One region of the Alkalihalophilus pseudofirmus genome, then DNA from elsewhere that is predicted to be linked to it. Evidence: a T-box and tRNA genes for the amino acid it is inferred to sense, from the RefSeq annotation. Region 1 holds a T-box; the other holds one or more tRNA genes.
What was found. A T-box is a leader RNA that pairs with one kind of tRNA and senses whether it is charged. The one in region 1 lies ahead of trpS (tryptophan--tRNA ligase), so its partner is inferred to be a tRNA-Trp.
Positions count from the first base shown of each region.

Region 1 (8,643 bases):
TATTGTTGCCTTGATTTATTTAGCTCCTGTCTTGATTATGATTGCAACAAGAGATACATTTCTTCATTCAGTCGAACGTTTCCCGCTTGACTTCTCATTATACTTTGCTGTTTTACTTGGGGCAATCATTGTCAATTACTCTTTAAAATCAATGAAATTTCTTGCTGTGGTGATGCTCGCAGCTGGTGCAGGCCTTGCTGTATATGCTTTTTATTACTTATTGTAATCATTTTTCGAATCGCATTTTATGATGTTTTTTTGAGAAAACAGCTCTTTGGCTATCCTCTTGTTGTTAGGAATGGTATAATTCATACGATTACAGACATTGGAGGCATATAGCTACATGATTACAGTAACAAATGTTGGTCTACAATATGGGGACCGTAAACTATTTGAAGAAGTTAATATTAAATTTACACCTGGTAACTGTTACGGCTTAATTGGTGCGAACGGCGCAGGGAAATCAACGTTCTTGAAAATTTTATCTGGTGAAATTGAACCACAACAAGGCGACGTGCATATGAAGCCTGGCCAGCGTCTCGCTGTGTTAAAGCAGAACCACTTCGAATACGAAGAGTATGAAGTGCTTCAAACAGTTATTATGGGACATGCACGCCTTTACCAAGTGATGCAGGAGAAAGATGCTATTTACATGAAGGAAGATTTTTCTGATGAAGATGGCATTAAAGCAGCGGAGCTTGAAGGTGAATTTGCAGAGTTAAATGGTTGGGAAGCCGAGTCTGAAGCTGCGATCCTACTAAAAGGATTAGGCATTCAAGAAGATCTTCACTCAAAGAAAATGGCTGATCTAACAGGTAGTGAGAAAGTAAAAGTATTACTTGCTCAAACGTTATTTGGTGAGCCCGATGTCCTTTTACTAGATGAGCCGACTAACCACCTTGACTTACAAGCGATTCAGTGGCTAGAAGAATTCTTAATTAACTTTGAGAATACTGTCATTGTTGTTTCCCATGACCGTCACTTCTTAAACAAAGTATGTACTCATATCGCAGACCTTGATTTTGGCAAGATTCAAATTTATGTAGGTAACTACGATTTCTGGTATGAGTCCAGTCAGTTAGCTCTTAAAATGGCTCAAGACCAAAATAAGAAAAAAGAAGAAAAAATTAAAGAGCTTCAAAACTTCGTAGCTAGATTCAGCGCGAATGCTTCTAAATCGAAACAAGCAACGTCACGTAAAAAGCTGCTTGATAAGATCTCTTTAGACGATATTAAACCTTCTTCCCGTAAATATCCATATGTACACTTCCAACCGGAACGTGAAATCGGGAATGATTTGCTTCGTGTTGAAGGATTAACAAAAACAATTGATGGCGAAAAAGTTCTAAACAACGTCAGCTTTACAATGAATAAAGACGATAAGATCGCTTTAGTTGGTACAAATGAAATTGCGAAAACCGTTTTATTCAAAATTTTAGCTGGTGAAATGGAGCCTGACAGCGGTTCGTATAAGTGGGGAGTAACCACCTCTCAAGCTTACTTCCCTAAAGATAACTCCGAATACTTCGAAGGCTGTGACTTAAACCTTGTCAACTGGCTGCGTCAATACTCTCCGGAAGACGATAGTGAAACATTCTTACGCGGCTTCCTTGGAAGAATGTTGTTCTCTGGTGAGGAAGTATTGAAAAAAGCAAGCGTGCTTTCAGGGGGAGAAAAAGTTCGTTGTATGCTGTCTAAAATGATGTTAAGCGGTGCAAATGTATTGCTGTTAGATGAGCCTACTAACCACTTAGATCTTGAATCAATTACAGCTGTAAATAATGGCTTAATTGCCTTCAAAGGCTCCATGATCTTCTCGAGTCATGACCATCAATTTAATGAATCCATTGCTAACCGTATTATTGAACTTACGGAAGATGGCTTAATTGATAAGCAAATGACTTACAATGAATTCCTTGAATACAAAAAGTAATAAGTTAAGCCGCTAGTTATTCACTAGCGGCTTTTTTATATTGAATTATTTTGTGTTTTTAATTCATTACGTGAAATTATAATTGAATCAGCCCGATTGCCTTCCTCACTTTAGCAATCGTTACCTGCGCTGATTCTTGCGCTTTTTTAGCCCCTTCTCGTAAAATGTCATCCACATCGATATCACTGTAGGCCAGAGCGCGCTTTTGCATCGGTTCTGTCAGCTCAATGATAGATTCACTAAGCATTTGCTTACACCTTACACATCCTATATTTGCATCGCTGCATCTCTTCTCTATATCTTTCCTCACTTCTTCATTGGAAAAATAGGAATGGAGATGATATACATTACAGCCACCTACTGTCGGGTGGCCGGGATCGCTTAGATGGGTACGTGTTGGATCAGAATAAGCTCTCTTCACTTTATTTTCGATTGTTTCTTTTGAATCTTGCAGAGAAATATAGGTTTTCGCCCCTAATGATTTACTCATTTTTCCTTTTCCGCCTAATGAGGGTACCCTCGCCTCTTTTTCAACCATTCCGTTTGGCAAAGTCAATATTTCTCCATACATAGAATTAAATTTGCGTGCGAGATCTCTTGCAATTTCGATGTGCACAAGCTGATCTGCTCCAACAGGCACCTTATGAGCTCCATGAATAAACATATCAGCTGCCATTAAGACCGGATACCCTACTAACCCATAACTAACGTGATCAGCATGCTGTTTTGCTTTTTCTTTAAATGTGGGACATCTTAACAGCTCACCAATAGGCATAACCATACTCAAGTAAAGATGTAATTCACTTATCTCAGCAGCCAATGATGATTGGGCGTAAATCGTTGCCTGATTTGGGTCAAGGCCGGCTCCTAAATAACTTCTCACTGCATCACGTGTCCTTGATTTTATTAATTCGGGCTTAGGATGTGTCGTTAATGCATGCAAATCAACTATAAAATAGTAAGCCTCATATTCTTTTTGCAGCCTATGAATTTCCTTCATCGCTCCTATATAATTTCCAAGGTGGAGATCGCCTGTTGGTCTGATCCCTGATACTAAAGTTTGTTTTTGAGTCATCACTATCTCTCCTTATTTGTTTTATTCATGTCGGAAAAAGTCTTTGCCACCACCAATCAGAATCCATGACGATCACCCCCTTTAATAAATAAAAAAAGCCCTCCACATCCTATACAAGGACGGGAGAGCCCGTGGTACCACCTTTATTGGTTTATATGCACAACTTAATAAACCCGCTTAAACCGTCTCATTTTTATGAAACAGCATCCCCTGATAACGTCGGGACCAACACGATACAGCCTACTTGTTATGTTCAGCCTACAGCTCAAAAGTCCATTCCATACACAGCCAGCACTCGTTTCCACCTGCCACGAGCTCTCTTAAGAAGGCTTTAAGTATGTACTCCTCTTTCTCATCGCTTTTTTTATGTACGTACATGTGTCATCTTTTAAGAAAGTATATGCTACTATTGGCATTTCTGCAATCTCTTTTACTAATTCTTACAAAATACATGTACCCTGCTTACAAGCTATATGAGTCGTGATATGATAATAGGAATGGATGTGTGGAGGGATGATGGATGAGCGTTAAAGAAGCCTATCTTTATGCTGTCTTAGGCGCAGCTCTTTGGGGGATTATTGGTTTATTTGTGCAGCCCCTTTATTCGTATGGCTTTACAGCTTGGGAAATAGTCGCAATACGAGCAATCTTTTCTGCGCTCTTGCTAGTGGGCTATTTGATTATTACAAATAGAAAGATGCTAAGGATTCACATTCGCGATCTGCCTTTATTTATTGGTACCGGTATTATCAGTATTGTATTCTTTAATTGGTGCTTCTTTACCGTGATTGATCAATCAAATCTATCGCTGGCAGTTGTCCTTTTATATACGGGCCCATTTTTTGTAACGCTGTTATCTCGAATATTTTTTAAAGAATGGTTAACACCAAATAAAGTAACAGCCCTAGTACTGACAATTATAGGCTGTGCGTTTGTCGTTGGTCTTCTCCCAAGCTTCAACACAGTTATTACTCCGTATATACTGCTAGTTGGTATTGGATCTGGGTTCTTTTATGCCTTGTACAGCATATTTGCTAAAGTGAGTTCGAAACGATATTCTTCAATGACCATTACTACGTATTCGTTTATTTGTGCAGCTATGTTTATGATTCCTACATCAGGGTTATGGAACAAAGCTCATTTATTCACTCAGATAGATGTAGTCGGTTATGGACTCGGGCTGGCCTTTTTCCCCACTGTTTTAGCTTACTTGCTTTATACACGTGGCTTAGCCGAGATCGAATCCAGCCGGGCTTCTATTTTATCTACGATTGAACCTGTGGTAGCAATCGGCATCGGATTTCTCATTTTCAAAGACCAATTATCGCTGATTCAATGGTTCGGAGTAGCTCTTGTTCTCTTCTCTATCTTTTTAGTTTCAAAGCCGGATAAAGCACGCTCTATAAAAAAACAGACACCCAAGCATGCCGTGTAGGGTGTCTGTTTTCTTATGATTTGCGTTTTATATCAACATACTGCATAATCTCTTTACTGTTTCTATACTTCGGATTGTTCGTGCGCGTTGAATCTCTTAATTCAGAGGCGTACGTAACCTCGAAGTTCTGAAGCTTCTCAAGGTCTTTCATAAAATCAACTAATTCTTTTTGATCTCTCCCGCTGACTCTCACTCTCATTTTGCATTCCCCTTTCGTACGTACGCTATCATAGATCAAAAGATGAAAATTGGCAACAAAAAAATACCTGATAAACCTTCAGGCATTTTCATTGATCATTAGGCTGCTGCTTTCTGTGACGTTCTCTTCTGTATTTAATAAAGGTATAAATGCCAAATAAGATCGCAATTCCTATTAATGTGTAAATTAATTGTTGAACAAATGAGGACCAGTCTTTAATCGAACGGCCGTAATGAAATCCAATCCAATAGTAAAGGTTCATCCAAACAAAAGCAGAACTAAATCCGATCGCCGCAAAACGTTGATAGGAAATAGCTGACAACCCTACACTAAATGGCACCGCATGCCTGATAAAAGGAAAAAAGTAACTAAACGATGCTGCCTTTAATCCATAACGATCAAGCAGCTCTTTTCCCTTTAATGCCCGCCTATACCAAATCGACCGTTCTTCTTTAATAGGAATGGATTTAGTACCTAAGAAATGACCAACGATATAAAGGGATGTCCCGTGCACAAGAATGCTTGCATAAACGACAAACATAGCTGGGATAGGATTTACATAAGCAGTGGTAGCAATCAGTCCTCCACTCATCAGGAGGATTTCATTTGGGACTGGAAAAAAGAATAATCCGATTGAAAAAATCAGAAACAAGGCCATATAACCATGACTTTGGATAAAAGAGATCATTTCAGTAAAAGCAACCATCATGGCCCCCTCTCATTTTTCCCTATATATCTAGTTTAGTAGAATGACCATGTTGAAGCAATCAATACGTCTTTCTCAATCGAACATAAAAAAGACAGTGATCCCACTGTCTTAATTCTTAAAATACTCTTTGTAATACCCACCCATTTTACCAGTGTTATCAATGACAAAATAAAATTCATCCGTTTCATTTTTAAGCTCGTATGTTTTGCCTTTCGTTAAAGCACGATTGACCATGTATTTTTTTGCATCCGTATGTACACATTCCACTGTACGAATCGTTTCTTTATCCATCCACGTTTTGTGAAGCATAATATCCCCTCCTTTTTCTGCTTATTTCATTATAAATAGAATTGTTAGTTGAAGCAAATGATTTCAAAAAACAAGGCCTTGAGAGAATAGCTTTTGTGCTTTATTAGAATGCTAATAATAAGGCTCGTCCTACAGTGATTAAAATTTAAGTATTTTGCCTATTAATGATACGTTTTACCCAGCTTTATTTATATGGTAGGGTAATAAAGTTATTTTTATTTCGGATAGTTATATAGGAGGTAATATTTTTGAATAAACAAACGATTGATTGGCCGGTCTTTATCATTAGCGGCGGGGCTTTGATCTTATTCGTACTAGCTTCATTTATATCAGCTGAAGGGGTTGCCAATTATGTAGATGCTACGTTCAATTGGTCTGCAACCTATTTCGGTGCCTTTTGGCAAGTATTTATGCTTCTAACGTTCTTGATTGCACTAGGGTTATTGTTTTCAAAGTACGGGTCTGTTCGTCTCGGAAGAAGTGAAAAACCAGAAACAAGTACATTTAAATGGATCTCCATGATAATGTGTACGTTACTCGCAGGCGGAGGAGTATTTTGGGCTGCTGCTGAGCCGATCTATCATTTTCTAGAGACGCCGCCTATGTACGGTGATATTCCGCCTGGTCAGCAGGAGACAATCGTTCCAGCTCTTGCTCAATCTTTTCTTGATTGGGGATTCTCTGCTTGGGCGATTTTAGGTACATTAGGTGTAGTAGTACTTATGTATGGCTATTCTAAGGGATTGCCTTTTAAACCTCGAACTTTGCTTTACCCTCTAGTAGGTAAAAACATCATGAATAAAAACAATGTATTAGGTATTGCGGTAGATTCATTCTCCATTATTGCCGTAGCTGCTGGTACCATCGGCCCGATCGGTTTTCTTGGATTACAAGCAGCATATGGGTTAGATTCCTTATTTGGCATTCCAAATACATTTCTCACTCAGTTATTGATTATTTTTGGATTAGTTGCGATTGCAGGGATCTCTGCAGTAACCGGGATTCATCAGGGAATTCAATGGCTAAGCCGATTTAATATAATCTTTACTCTCGTCCTCGTCGTCATTGTATTATTAGTAGGACCAGCTGGCTTTATTATTGATTCATTTGTTGGAACATACGGTGTTTACCTGCGCGATTATTTTGAACTGAGTTTATATCGAGGTGATACAGGCTGGTTATCATTTTGGACGATTTTCTTTTGGGGATGGTTTATCGGGTATGGTCCAATGATGGCTATTTTTATCAGCCGTATCTCTCACGGCCGTACGATTAGAGAACTATTTATTGCCGTAATTGTTATTGCCCCTCTTGTGACGAACTTTTGGTTCACTGTTGTAGGAGGCTCCGGAATCTTCTTTGAACTCCAAAATCCTGGTTCAGTCAGCGAACCGCTTTATGAAGCCGGGCTGCCCGCTTCCATGATTGCTATTGTCACACAATTGCCGTTTGGTTTTTGGATCGCTGCTGCGTTTTTATTAGTAACCATTGTGTTTGTTGCGACTACTACAGATTCGATGTCTTATACAATTTCAATGACAGTAACAGGAAGCAGTACACCAGCTAAATCGATTCGATTGTTTTGGGCGCTTTCTATGGGTGCTGTAGCTGCAGTGCTATTATATTTAGGAGAAGGCAGTATTAATGCTCTTCAATCATTTATTGTCTTTACTGCAGTTCCCGTCTCACTGATCATGCTCCCAACATTGTGGCTTGCCCCTAAAGTGGCGAAGAAAATGGCTAAAGATCAAGGAATTCTATAGCAAAATAAAGCAGCCTATCAATGAGATAGGCTGCTTTTTGTATTATCCTTCAAGTAAAAGTTGTTCTGGATCTTCAAGAAGTTCCTTCACTTTTACAAGGAAGCTGACTGCTTCTTTACCATCAACGATACGGTGATCATAAGATAAAGCAATGTACATCATTGGGCGATTTTCAAAGTTTTCTTGATCAATCGCAACCGGACGCCATTGTACCTTATGCATGCCAAGGATACCAACTTGTGGTGCATTAAGGATTGGTGTAGACCATAATGAACCGAATACACCACCGTTTGTAATTGTGAACGTTCCGCCTTGTAAGTCAGAAATCGCAAGCTTATTGTCACGAGCTTTCTTACCAAGTGAACCGATCTCACGCTCGATACCAGCGAATCCTAGACGATCTGCATCACGTACGACAGGGACAACTAAGCCCTCATCAGTAGATACTGCAACACCGATGTCGTAGTACTTCTTCATTAGGATTTCATCGCCTTGAATTTCAGCGTTTAGTAATGGGAACTCTTTAAGAGCACCAATAACTGCTTTTGTGAAGAATGACATAAAACCAAGTTTCACACCATTTTTCTCAAGGAAGCCATCTTTACGGCGTTTACGTAAATCCATAACAGCCGACATATCCACTTCATTAAACGTAGTCAGCATCGCAGCTGTTTGTTGAGATTCAACAAGACGTTTTGCAATCGTCTGGCGGCGGCGTGACATTTTAATACGCTCTACAGGCTTGCCTGGCTGGTCTGCAGCTGCTGCTTGCGGCTTCTTAGCAGGTGCTTCCGATTTTGCTTGCGGCGCGGCCTTTGGTTGTGACTGATGAGATTCCACATCTTGTTTGCGGATTCGTCCTGTCGGATCATTTGTTGCCACTTCTTTTAAGTCAATTCCTTTTTCACGAGCAAGCTTGCGAGCAGCAGGTGAAGCTAGAGGACGATCTGTAGATGACGTCTCTTCTTGAGTTTCTTCGGCAGCTTCTGCTTTAGGAGCTTCTGCTTTTGGCTCTTCTTTAGGCTCTTCCTTAGCAGCTGGTGCTTCAGTTGATGCAGAAGCATCTCCTGATTCATCGATCACAGCGATAACTTCTCCTACTTCAACTGTATCACCTGGCTCTTTTTTAAACTCTTTAATCACACCAGAGTGTTCTGCAGTAATTTCTACGTTAACCTTATCCGTTTCAAGTTCAGCAATATATTCCCCTTGGTTTACTT
Region 1 is NZ_CP117835.1:2,392,554-2,401,196, forward strand. Features, by position in the region: gene PQ478_RS12845 (hypothetical protein) at 1-226, shown strand, start outside; gene PQ478_RS12850 (ABC-F family ATP-binding cassette domain-containing protein) at 344-1,933, shown strand; gene trpS (tryptophan--tRNA ligase) at 2,010-3,008, opposite strand; T-box leader at 3,121-3,373, opposite strand; gene PQ478_RS12860 (DMT family transporter) at 3,529-4,443, shown strand; gene PQ478_RS12865 (DUF3970 family protein) at 4,457-4,642, opposite strand; gene PQ478_RS12870 (DedA family protein) at 4,731-5,351, opposite strand; gene PQ478_RS12875 (DUF6501 family protein) at 5,460-5,660, opposite strand; gene PQ478_RS12880 (BCCT family transporter) at 5,903-7,423, shown strand; gene odhB (2-oxoglutarate dehydrogenase complex dihydrolipoyllysine-residue succinyltransferase) at 7,466-8,643, opposite strand, start outside.

Region 2 (8,643 bases), 1.8 Mb from region 1:
GACCAACGACTAATCCATGTGTACCTCCTGAAAATCTCCCATCAGTTATTAAACCGACCTTTTCGCCTAAGCCTTTTCCAACTACGATGGCAGTAATAGACAGCATTTCAGCCATCCCTGGGCCGCCCTTAGGACCTACATAGCGAATTACGATAACATCTCCTGAATTAATCTCATTGTTTAACACAGCTTTAGTAGCATCTATTTCTGTATCAAACACACGAGCAGGTCCGGTTATTTCTTTTATTTTTAATCCTGACATTTTTGCTAAAGCTCCCTCAGGTGCCAAGTTTCCTTTCAAGATAACTAAAGGCCCTGTTTTACGCTTAGGATTTTCAAAAGAAATAATTTCTTGACCTTCCCTTAATGGTTCCACTTCAGCAAGATTTTGTTCGAGTGTTTTCCCAGTAACTGTCATACAATCACCATGAAGAAGCCCCTTTTCAAGAAGTAATTTCATTACTCCCGGTACGCCTCCAATTTCTGATAAGTGTTCCATAACATATCGCCCGCTTGGTTTAAGATCTGCAATATGCGGCACACGCTCTCCGATTCGCTCAAAATCATCTAAGTCAAGGTCAACATCAACTGAATGAGCCATAGCGAGTAAATGGAGTACTGCATTAGTAGATCCGCCAAGAGCCATTACAACTGTGATGGCATTCTCAAATGCTTGTTTAGTCATAATATCCTTTGGAGTAATCCCTTTATCCAGTAAATTCATCACTGCCTTTCCTGCTTCTTCACAATCTTTTAATTTATCTGGCGTTTCGGCTGGATTGGAAGAACTTCCTGGCAGACTCATTCCCATTGCTTCGATCGCCGAGGCCATTGTATTTGCTGTGTACATCCCGCCACATGACCCAGCTCCCGGACAGGCTTGACATTCAATTTTATGTAGTTCATCACGGTCTATATCTCCATTATTGTATTTTCCGACTCCCTCAAAGGCAGAAACAATATCTATGTCTTTCCCATCTACTTTTCCTGGTCGAATCGTCCCCCCATATACAAATACAGACGGCAAATTTAAACGCCCTATCGCAATCATACATCCTGGCATATTTTTATCGCATCCACCTATTGCTACAACCCCGTCATAACTTTGAGCACCGATTACTGTTTCAATGGAATCGGCTATAACCTCCCGACTCGGTAATGAATAACGCATCCCTTCAGTTCCCATTGAGATACCATCTGATACTGTAATCGTATTGAAAATAAAAGGAGTTCCCCCATTCTCTAAAGTTCCTTCCTTTGTCTTTAGAGCCAACTTATCAATATGCATGTTACACGGTGTAACTTCACTCCAGGTACTAGCAATTCCTACAAAGGGTTTATTAAAGCCTTCGTCATTAATCCCCGTTGCCCTGATCATTGCACGATTTGGGGCACGATTTATATCGTTAAAAACTGAACTACGGCTTTTTGAAATATTTTTACTCATTTGAACACATTCTCCTTCATCTTTATAATTTTAAAATAAAATGTATAGCTAGATTATTCTAACTAAAAACAAGTTAAAGCATCTCGTTGATCCATCTTGGTAAACAACTGTGCACAGGTTTTGTCTATTGCAAACTTCCACTTCCAAGTAAACTATAAGTTTACTTTAATTAGAAAAAAACAACCCCTCAACTTAAAAATCCTGAAGCTCTGTATAATTTTATCGAAATATAAAGAATATTAAAATATCATAATAACATACTTAAACAAAAAAAGCATTAATCCCTCTTTAGATCAATGCTTTTTTTAGAAAGTATGGATTCAATCTTTGCAGCTATTTAACAAATTTGTAGTTGGGGTATCTCCTAACAAGATAAGACGTAAAGAGCGTGTTCGTATCGGAAGTGTTCATCTTGTTCTTAAACTCTTAAATTCTTTCACAAAGTCACCCTGAAATGAAGATTATGCTGCACAGTTTAGGTTGATTATGTAGCAAAATATTGATTTTGTACTTGAGAAACCGTTCCTTAATGCTTAAAGTTATGGTTGCTGGTCTAAGATTTCTGAGATAGCAATCTCTAAAGAATTTATCAAATGCTTCGTCATCATTAATTTTCTTCTTAATCATTCGTAATTCATCAGCAGTTAATTATTTCGTTTTTCACTAACAGGCTCCAACGCACACGATTTTAAGTTATTTTGATCGTGTTACGAAAACAATAAAAAAAAGACCTCAACATAACGTTGAAGTCTTGGTATTAGTAGCTATTAAGTACCGGTGGTCGGGGTCGAACCGACACTCCAGAAGGAACACGATTTTGAGTCGTGCGCGTCTGCCAATTCCGCCACACCGGCAAATCAAAAAAAGATAAAAAAAAATAATGGTGCGCCCTGAGAGATTCGAACTCCCGACCTTTTGATTCGTAGTCAAACACTCTATCCAGCTGAGCTAAGGGCGCAATATATGGTGCCGAGGGCCGGACTTGAACCGGCACGGTAGTCACCTACCGCAGGATTTTAAGTCCTGTGTGTCTGCCAATTCCACCACCCCGGCACGGCAGAAAAATCATTGGAGGCGGCACCCGGATTTGAACCGGGGATAAGGGTTTTGCAGACCCGTGCCTTACCACTTGGCTATGCCGCCTCAATTTAAACAAAAAAATGGAGCGGAAGACGAGATTCGAACTCGCGACCCCCACCTTGGCAAGGTGGTGTTCTACCACTGAACTACTTCCGCAAAAAATGGCTGGGCTAGCAGGATTCGAACCTACGCATGACGGAATCAAAATCCGTTGCCTTACCGCTTGGCGATAGCCCAAAATTAAAAATGGGGCGACTGATGGGAATTGAACCCACGAATGCCGGAATCACAATCCGGTGCGTTAACCACTTCGCCACAATCGCCGTAATAATATATTGGCAGGGGCAGTAGGAATTGAACCCACACCGGAGGTTTTGGAGACCTCTGTTCTACCTTTAAACTATGCCCCTATGAAGATGGTGGAGGGGGACGGATTCGAACCGCCGAACCCTGAGGGAGCGGATTTACAGTCCGCCGCGTTTAGCCACTTCGCTACCCCTCCAAACAACAATACCTATAATACAATATCATCTATCAATTCGTCAATACTAAATTAATATAATTGATATATTAAGATGGTGGCTTGGGACGGAATCGAACCGCCGACACATGGATTTTCAGTCCATTGCTCTACCGACTGAGCTACCAAGCCTTATTTTTAAAATGGCGGTCCGGACGGGACTCGAACCCGCGACCTCCTGCGTGACAGGCAGGCATTCTAACCAACTGAACTACCGGACCATTTTGGTTGCGGGGGAAGGATTTGAACCTCCGACCTTCGGGTTATGAGCCCGACGAGCTACCGAACTGCTCCACCCCGCGTCGTTTTAAAGTAAACGGATGTTGTTTTTTCAAAGAAGAATACCTCTCCTCTAAAAGTTTTGCCAACGATGCTATCATGCGTCGAGGTTACTCGAAGTTTCTCATGATGTAGTGCTCGTTGCTCCACCCGCGTCGTTTTAAAAAGTAAATGAGTATGATATAAATGGTGGAGGATGACGGGCTCGAACCGCCGACCCCCTGCTTGTAAGGCAGGTGCTCTCCCAGCTGAGCTAATCCTCCATCGCAGAAATAATAGATATATAAATGGTGACCCGTACGGGATTCGAACCCGTGTTACCGCCGTGAAAGGGCGGTGTCTTAACCGCTTGACCAACGGGCCAACTAATAAGTATATGAAATCTTTGCTGGCGGAGAGCGAGGGATTCGAACCCTCGAGACGGTTTTACACCGCCTACACGATTTCCAATCGTGCTCCTTCGGCCAACTCGGACAGCTCTCCTAATTGGCTCCACAGGTAGGACTCGAACCTACGACCGATCGGTTAACAGCCGATTGCTCTACCACTGAGCTACTGTGGAATATTAAAGCCTGGCAACGTCCTACTCTCACAGGGGGAAGCCCCCAACTACCATCGGCGCAAAAGAGCTTAACGACCGTGTTCGGCATGGGAACGGGTGTGACCTCTTTGCTATCGCCACCAGACTATGATTCACTTTACAGTGAATGTTTGAGATGGTTCTCTCAAAACTAGATAATGTGTAAACATATGTCAAGAATAATTTGGATAAGTCCTCGACCGATTAGTATCTGTCAGCTCCACATGTCGCCATGCTTCCACACCAGACCTATCAACCTCATCATCTCTAAGGGGTCTTACTGGATTAACTCCATGGGAAATCTCATCTTGAGGGGGGCTTCATGCTTAGATGCTTTCAGCACTTATCCCGTCCACACGTAGCTACCCAGCGATGCTCCTGGCGGAACAACTGGTACACCAGCGGTGTGTCCATCCCGGTCCTCTCGTACTAAGGACAGCTCCTCTCAAATTTCCTACGCCCGCGACGGATAGGGACCGAACTGTCTCACGACGTTCTGAACCCAGCTCGCGTACCGCTTTAATGGGCGAACAGCCCAACCCTTGGGACCTACTTCAGCCCCAGGATGCGATGAGCCGACATCGAGGTGCCAAACCTCCCCGTCGATGTGGACTCTTGGGGGAGATAAGCCTGTTATCCCCAGGGTAGCTTTTATCCGTTGAGCGATGGCCCTTCCATGCGGAACCACCGGATCACTAAGCCCGACTTTCGTCCCTGCTCGACTTGTAGGTCTCGCAGTCAAGCTCCCTTTTGCCTTTGCACTCTACGAATGATTTCCAACCATTCTGAGGGAACCTTTGGGCGCCTCCGTTACTGTTTAGGAGGCGACCGCCCCAGTCAAACTGCCCACCTGACACTGTCCCTGAACCGGATCACGGCTCGAGGTTAGAATGTCAGCACAGTCAGGGTAGTATCCCACCGACGCCTCCATCGAAGCTGGCGCTCCGACTTCCAAGGCTCCTACCTATCCTGTACAAACTGTACCAACATCCAATATCAAGCTACAGTAAAGCTCCATGGGGTCTTTCCGTCCTGTCGCGGGTAACCTGCATCTTCACAGGTACTATAATTTCACCGGGTCTCTCGTTGAGACAGTATCCAAGTCGTTACACCATTCGTGCGGGTCGGAACTTACCCGACAAGGAATTTCGCTACCTTAGGACCGTTATAGTTACGGCCGCCGTTTACTGGGGCTTCAATTCAGAGCTTCTCCCGTAAGGGATAACCCCTCCTCTTAACCTTCCAGCACCGGGCAGGTGTCAGCCCCTATACTTCGCCTTGCGGCTTCGCAGAGACCTGTGTTTTTGCTAAACAGTCGCTTGGATCTTTTCACTGCGGCTCTCTCGGGCATACACCCTACCAGAGCACCCCTTCTCCCGAAGTTACGGGGTCATTTTGCCGAGTTCCTTAACGAGAGTTCTCCCGAGCGTCTTAGAATTCTCTTCTCGCCTACCTGTGTCGGTTTGCGGTACGGGCACCTCTCACCTCGCTAGAGGCTTTTCTTGGCAGTGGAGGATCAGGAACTTCGGTACTAAATTTCCCTCGCCATCACAACTCAGCCTTCGTGAGAAGCGGATTTGCCTACTTCTCAGCCTAATTGCTTGGACGCACATATCCATCAGTGCGCTTACCCTACCTTACTGCGTCCCCCCATTACTCAAACGGTGAGGAGGTGGTACAGGAATTTCAACCTGTTGTCCATCGCCTACGCTTTTCAGCCTCGGCTTAGGTCCCGACTTACCCTGAGCGGACGAGCCTTCCTCAGGAAACCTTGGGCTTTCGACGGAGGGGATTCTCACCCCTCTTTTCGCTACTCATACCGGCATTCTCACTTCTAAGCGCTCCACCAGTCCTCACGATCTGACTTCGCTGCACTTAGAACGCTCCCCTACCACTGACACCTAAGGTGTCAATCCATAGCTTCGGTGATACGTTTAGCCCCGGTACATTTTCGGCGCAGAGTCACTCGACCAGTGAGCTATTACGCACTCTTTAAATGGTGGCTGCTTCTAAGCCAACATCCTGGTTGTCTGGGCAACTCCACATCCTTTTCCACTTAACGTATACTTTGGGACCTTAGCTGATGGTCTGGGCTGTTTCCCTCTTGACTACGGATCTTAGCACTCGCAGTCTGACTCCCGAGTAAAAGTTTTTGGCATTCGGAGTTTGACTGAATTCGGTAATCCTGTGGGGACCCCTAGTCCAATCAGTGCTCTACCTCCAAAACTCTCAACCTCGAGGCTAGCCCTAAAGCTATTTCGGGGAGAACCAGCTATTTCCGAGTTCGATTGGCATTTCACCCCTACCCACACCTCATCCCCGCATTTTTCAACATGCGTGGGTTCGGGCCTCCATTCAGTGTTACCTGAACTTCACCCTGGACATGGGTAGATCACACGGTTTCGGGTCTACGACGGCGTACTCATTCGCCCTATTCAGACTCGCTTTCGCTACGGCTCCGCCTTATCAGCTTAACCTTGCACGACATCGTAACTCGCCGGTTCATTCTACAAAAGGCACGCTGTCACCCATTAACGGGCTCCAACTAGTTGTAGGCACACGGTTTCAGGATCTGTTTCACTCCCCTTCCGGGGTGCTTTTCACCTTTCCCTCACGGTACTGGTTCACTATCGGTCACTAGGGAGTATTTAGCCTTGGGAGATGGTCCTCCCGGATTCCGACGGGGTTTCACGTGTCCCGCCGTACTCAGGATCCACTCAGGAGGAAATAGAATTTCGACTACAGGGCTGTTACCTTGTGTCGCGGACCTTTCCAGATCGCTTCGCCTATCCTATTTCTTTGTAACTCCGTATAGAGTGTCCTACAACCCCAAGAGGCAAGCCTCTTGGTTTGGGCTGATACCGTTTCGCTCGCCGCTACTCAGGTAATCGCATTTGCTTTCTCTTCCTCTGGGTACTTAGATGTTTCAGTTCCCCAGGTCTGCCTCCTCATACCCTATGTATTCAGGTATGGGTACTATTCCATTACGAATAGTGGGTTCCCCCATTCGGATATCCTCGGATCAAAGCTCACTTACAGCTCCCCGAGGCGTTTCGCCGTTCGTCGCGTCCTTCTTCGGCTCCTAGTGCCAAGGCATTCACCGTGCGCCCTTTCTAACTTAACCAAAATTTAAAAAAGGTTGTTGAATTCTTGACATGCTCGTTCAATCTTCTCTATTAAAAGATACCGATGAACAAATATGTTTACATGGACTTCAGATAAACTTCGAATCTCTTCGTCTACTTCACAACTCGTGTTCTCACGTACCGATGTACGATCCGAGCACTCATTTGATCGTATCCTCGATCTTCTCGTTTCTCTTTGTCCGTTTTCATTATCTAGTTTTCAAAGAACCAAGTACTAACTCTTACTCAACTTGGTGAGAATTAGTATCTAATTGAAGGATAGTTCCTTCAAAACTGAACAAGGCTACTGACTTCATTTACATCATGTAACACTTCTCAGTTTTCGCTTCATGCAGCCTTGCGACGAGTAATCGCAGGAGCAAAAGCTTTTAATAGAGAGTTTTGTGTTCTCTCAAAACTGAACAAAAGATCCAAAGCGTATATGATCGTAAGATCATACATCGACTAGAGTTAAATACTCCATAGAAAGGAGGTGATCCAGCCGCACCTTCCGATACGGCTACCTTGTTACGACTTCACCCCAATCATCTGTCCCACCTTAGGCGGCTGGCTCCAAAAGGTTACCTCACCGACTTCGGGTGTTACAAACTCTCGTGGTGTGACGGGCGGTGTGTACAAGGCCCGGGAACGTATTCACCGCGGCATGCTGATCCGCGATTACTAGCAATTCCGGCTTCATGTAGGCGAGTTGCAGCCTACAATCCGAACTGAGAATGGCTTTATGGGATTCGCTCAACCTCGCGGTTTTGCAGCCCTTTGTACCATCCATTGTAGCACGTGTGTAGCCCAGGTCATAAGGGGCATGATGATTTGACGTCATCCCCACCTTCCTCCGGTTTGTCACCGGCAGTCACCTTAGAGTGCCCAACTGAATGCTGGCAACTAAGATCAAGGGTTGCGCTCGTTGCGGGACTTAACCCAACATCTCACGACACGAGCTGACGACAACCATGCACCACCTGTCACTTTGTCCCCCGAAGGGGAAAGCTCTATCTCTAGAGTGGTCAAAGGATGTCAAGACCTGGTAAGGTTCTTCGCGTTGCTTCGAATTAAACCACATGCTCCACTGCTTGTGCGGGCCCCCGTCAATTCCTTTGAGTTTCAACCTTGCGGTCGTACTCCCCAGGCGGAGTGCTTAATGTGTTAACTTCGGCACTAAGGGCATCGAAACCCCTAACACCTAGCACTCATCGTTTACGGCGTGGACTACCAGGGTATCTAATCCTGTTTGCTCCCCACGCTTTCGCGCCTCAGCGTCAGTTACAGACCAGAGAGTCGCCTTCGCCACTGGTGTTCCTCCACATATCTACGCATTTCACCGCTACACGTGGAATTCCACTCTCCTCTTCTGTACTCAAGTCTCCCAGTTTCCAATGACCCTCCACGGTTGAGCCGTGGGCTTTCACATCAGACTTAAGAGACCGCCTGCGCGCGCTTTACGCCCAATAATTCCGGACAACGCTTGCCACCTACGTATTACCGCGGCTGCTGGCACGTAGTTAGCCGTGGCTTTCTGGTTAGGTACCGTCAAGGTGCCGCCTTATTCAAACGGCACTTGTTCTTCCCTAACAACAGAGCTTTACGATCCGAA
Region 2 is NZ_CP117835.1:631,556-640,198, reverse strand. Features, by position in the region: gene ilvD (dihydroxy-acid dehydratase) at 1-1,447, opposite strand, end outside; tRNA gene PQ478_RS03320 (tRNA-Leu) at 2,220-2,301, opposite strand; tRNA gene PQ478_RS03315 (tRNA-Arg) at 2,329-2,405, opposite strand; tRNA gene PQ478_RS03310 (tRNA-Leu) at 2,412-2,500, opposite strand; tRNA gene PQ478_RS03305 (tRNA-Cys) at 2,517-2,590, opposite strand; tRNA gene PQ478_RS03300 (tRNA-Gly) at 2,609-2,683, opposite strand; tRNA gene PQ478_RS03295 (tRNA-Gln) at 2,690-2,764, opposite strand; tRNA gene PQ478_RS03290 (tRNA-His) at 2,775-2,850, opposite strand; tRNA gene PQ478_RS03285 (tRNA-Trp) at 2,864-2,937, opposite strand; tRNA gene PQ478_RS03280 (tRNA-Tyr) at 2,945-3,029, opposite strand; tRNA gene PQ478_RS03275 (tRNA-Phe) at 3,104-3,179, opposite strand; tRNA gene PQ478_RS03270 (tRNA-Asp) at 3,192-3,268, opposite strand; tRNA gene PQ478_RS03265 (tRNA-Met) at 3,273-3,349, opposite strand; tRNA gene PQ478_RS03260 (tRNA-Val) at 3,514-3,589, opposite strand; tRNA gene PQ478_RS03255 (tRNA-Glu) at 3,615-3,689, opposite strand; tRNA gene PQ478_RS03250 (tRNA-Ser) at 3,716-3,809, opposite strand; tRNA gene PQ478_RS03245 (tRNA-Asn) at 3,814-3,888, opposite strand; rRNA gene rrf (5S ribosomal RNA) at 3,897-4,012, opposite strand; rRNA gene PQ478_RS03235 (23S ribosomal RNA) at 4,091-7,030, opposite strand; rRNA gene PQ478_RS03230 (16S ribosomal RNA) at 7,518-8,643, opposite strand, start outside.
Region 2: it has a tRNA-Trp gene. The T-box ahead of trpS (tryptophan--tRNA ligase) is inferred to sense a tRNA for this amino acid. The anticodon was not compared.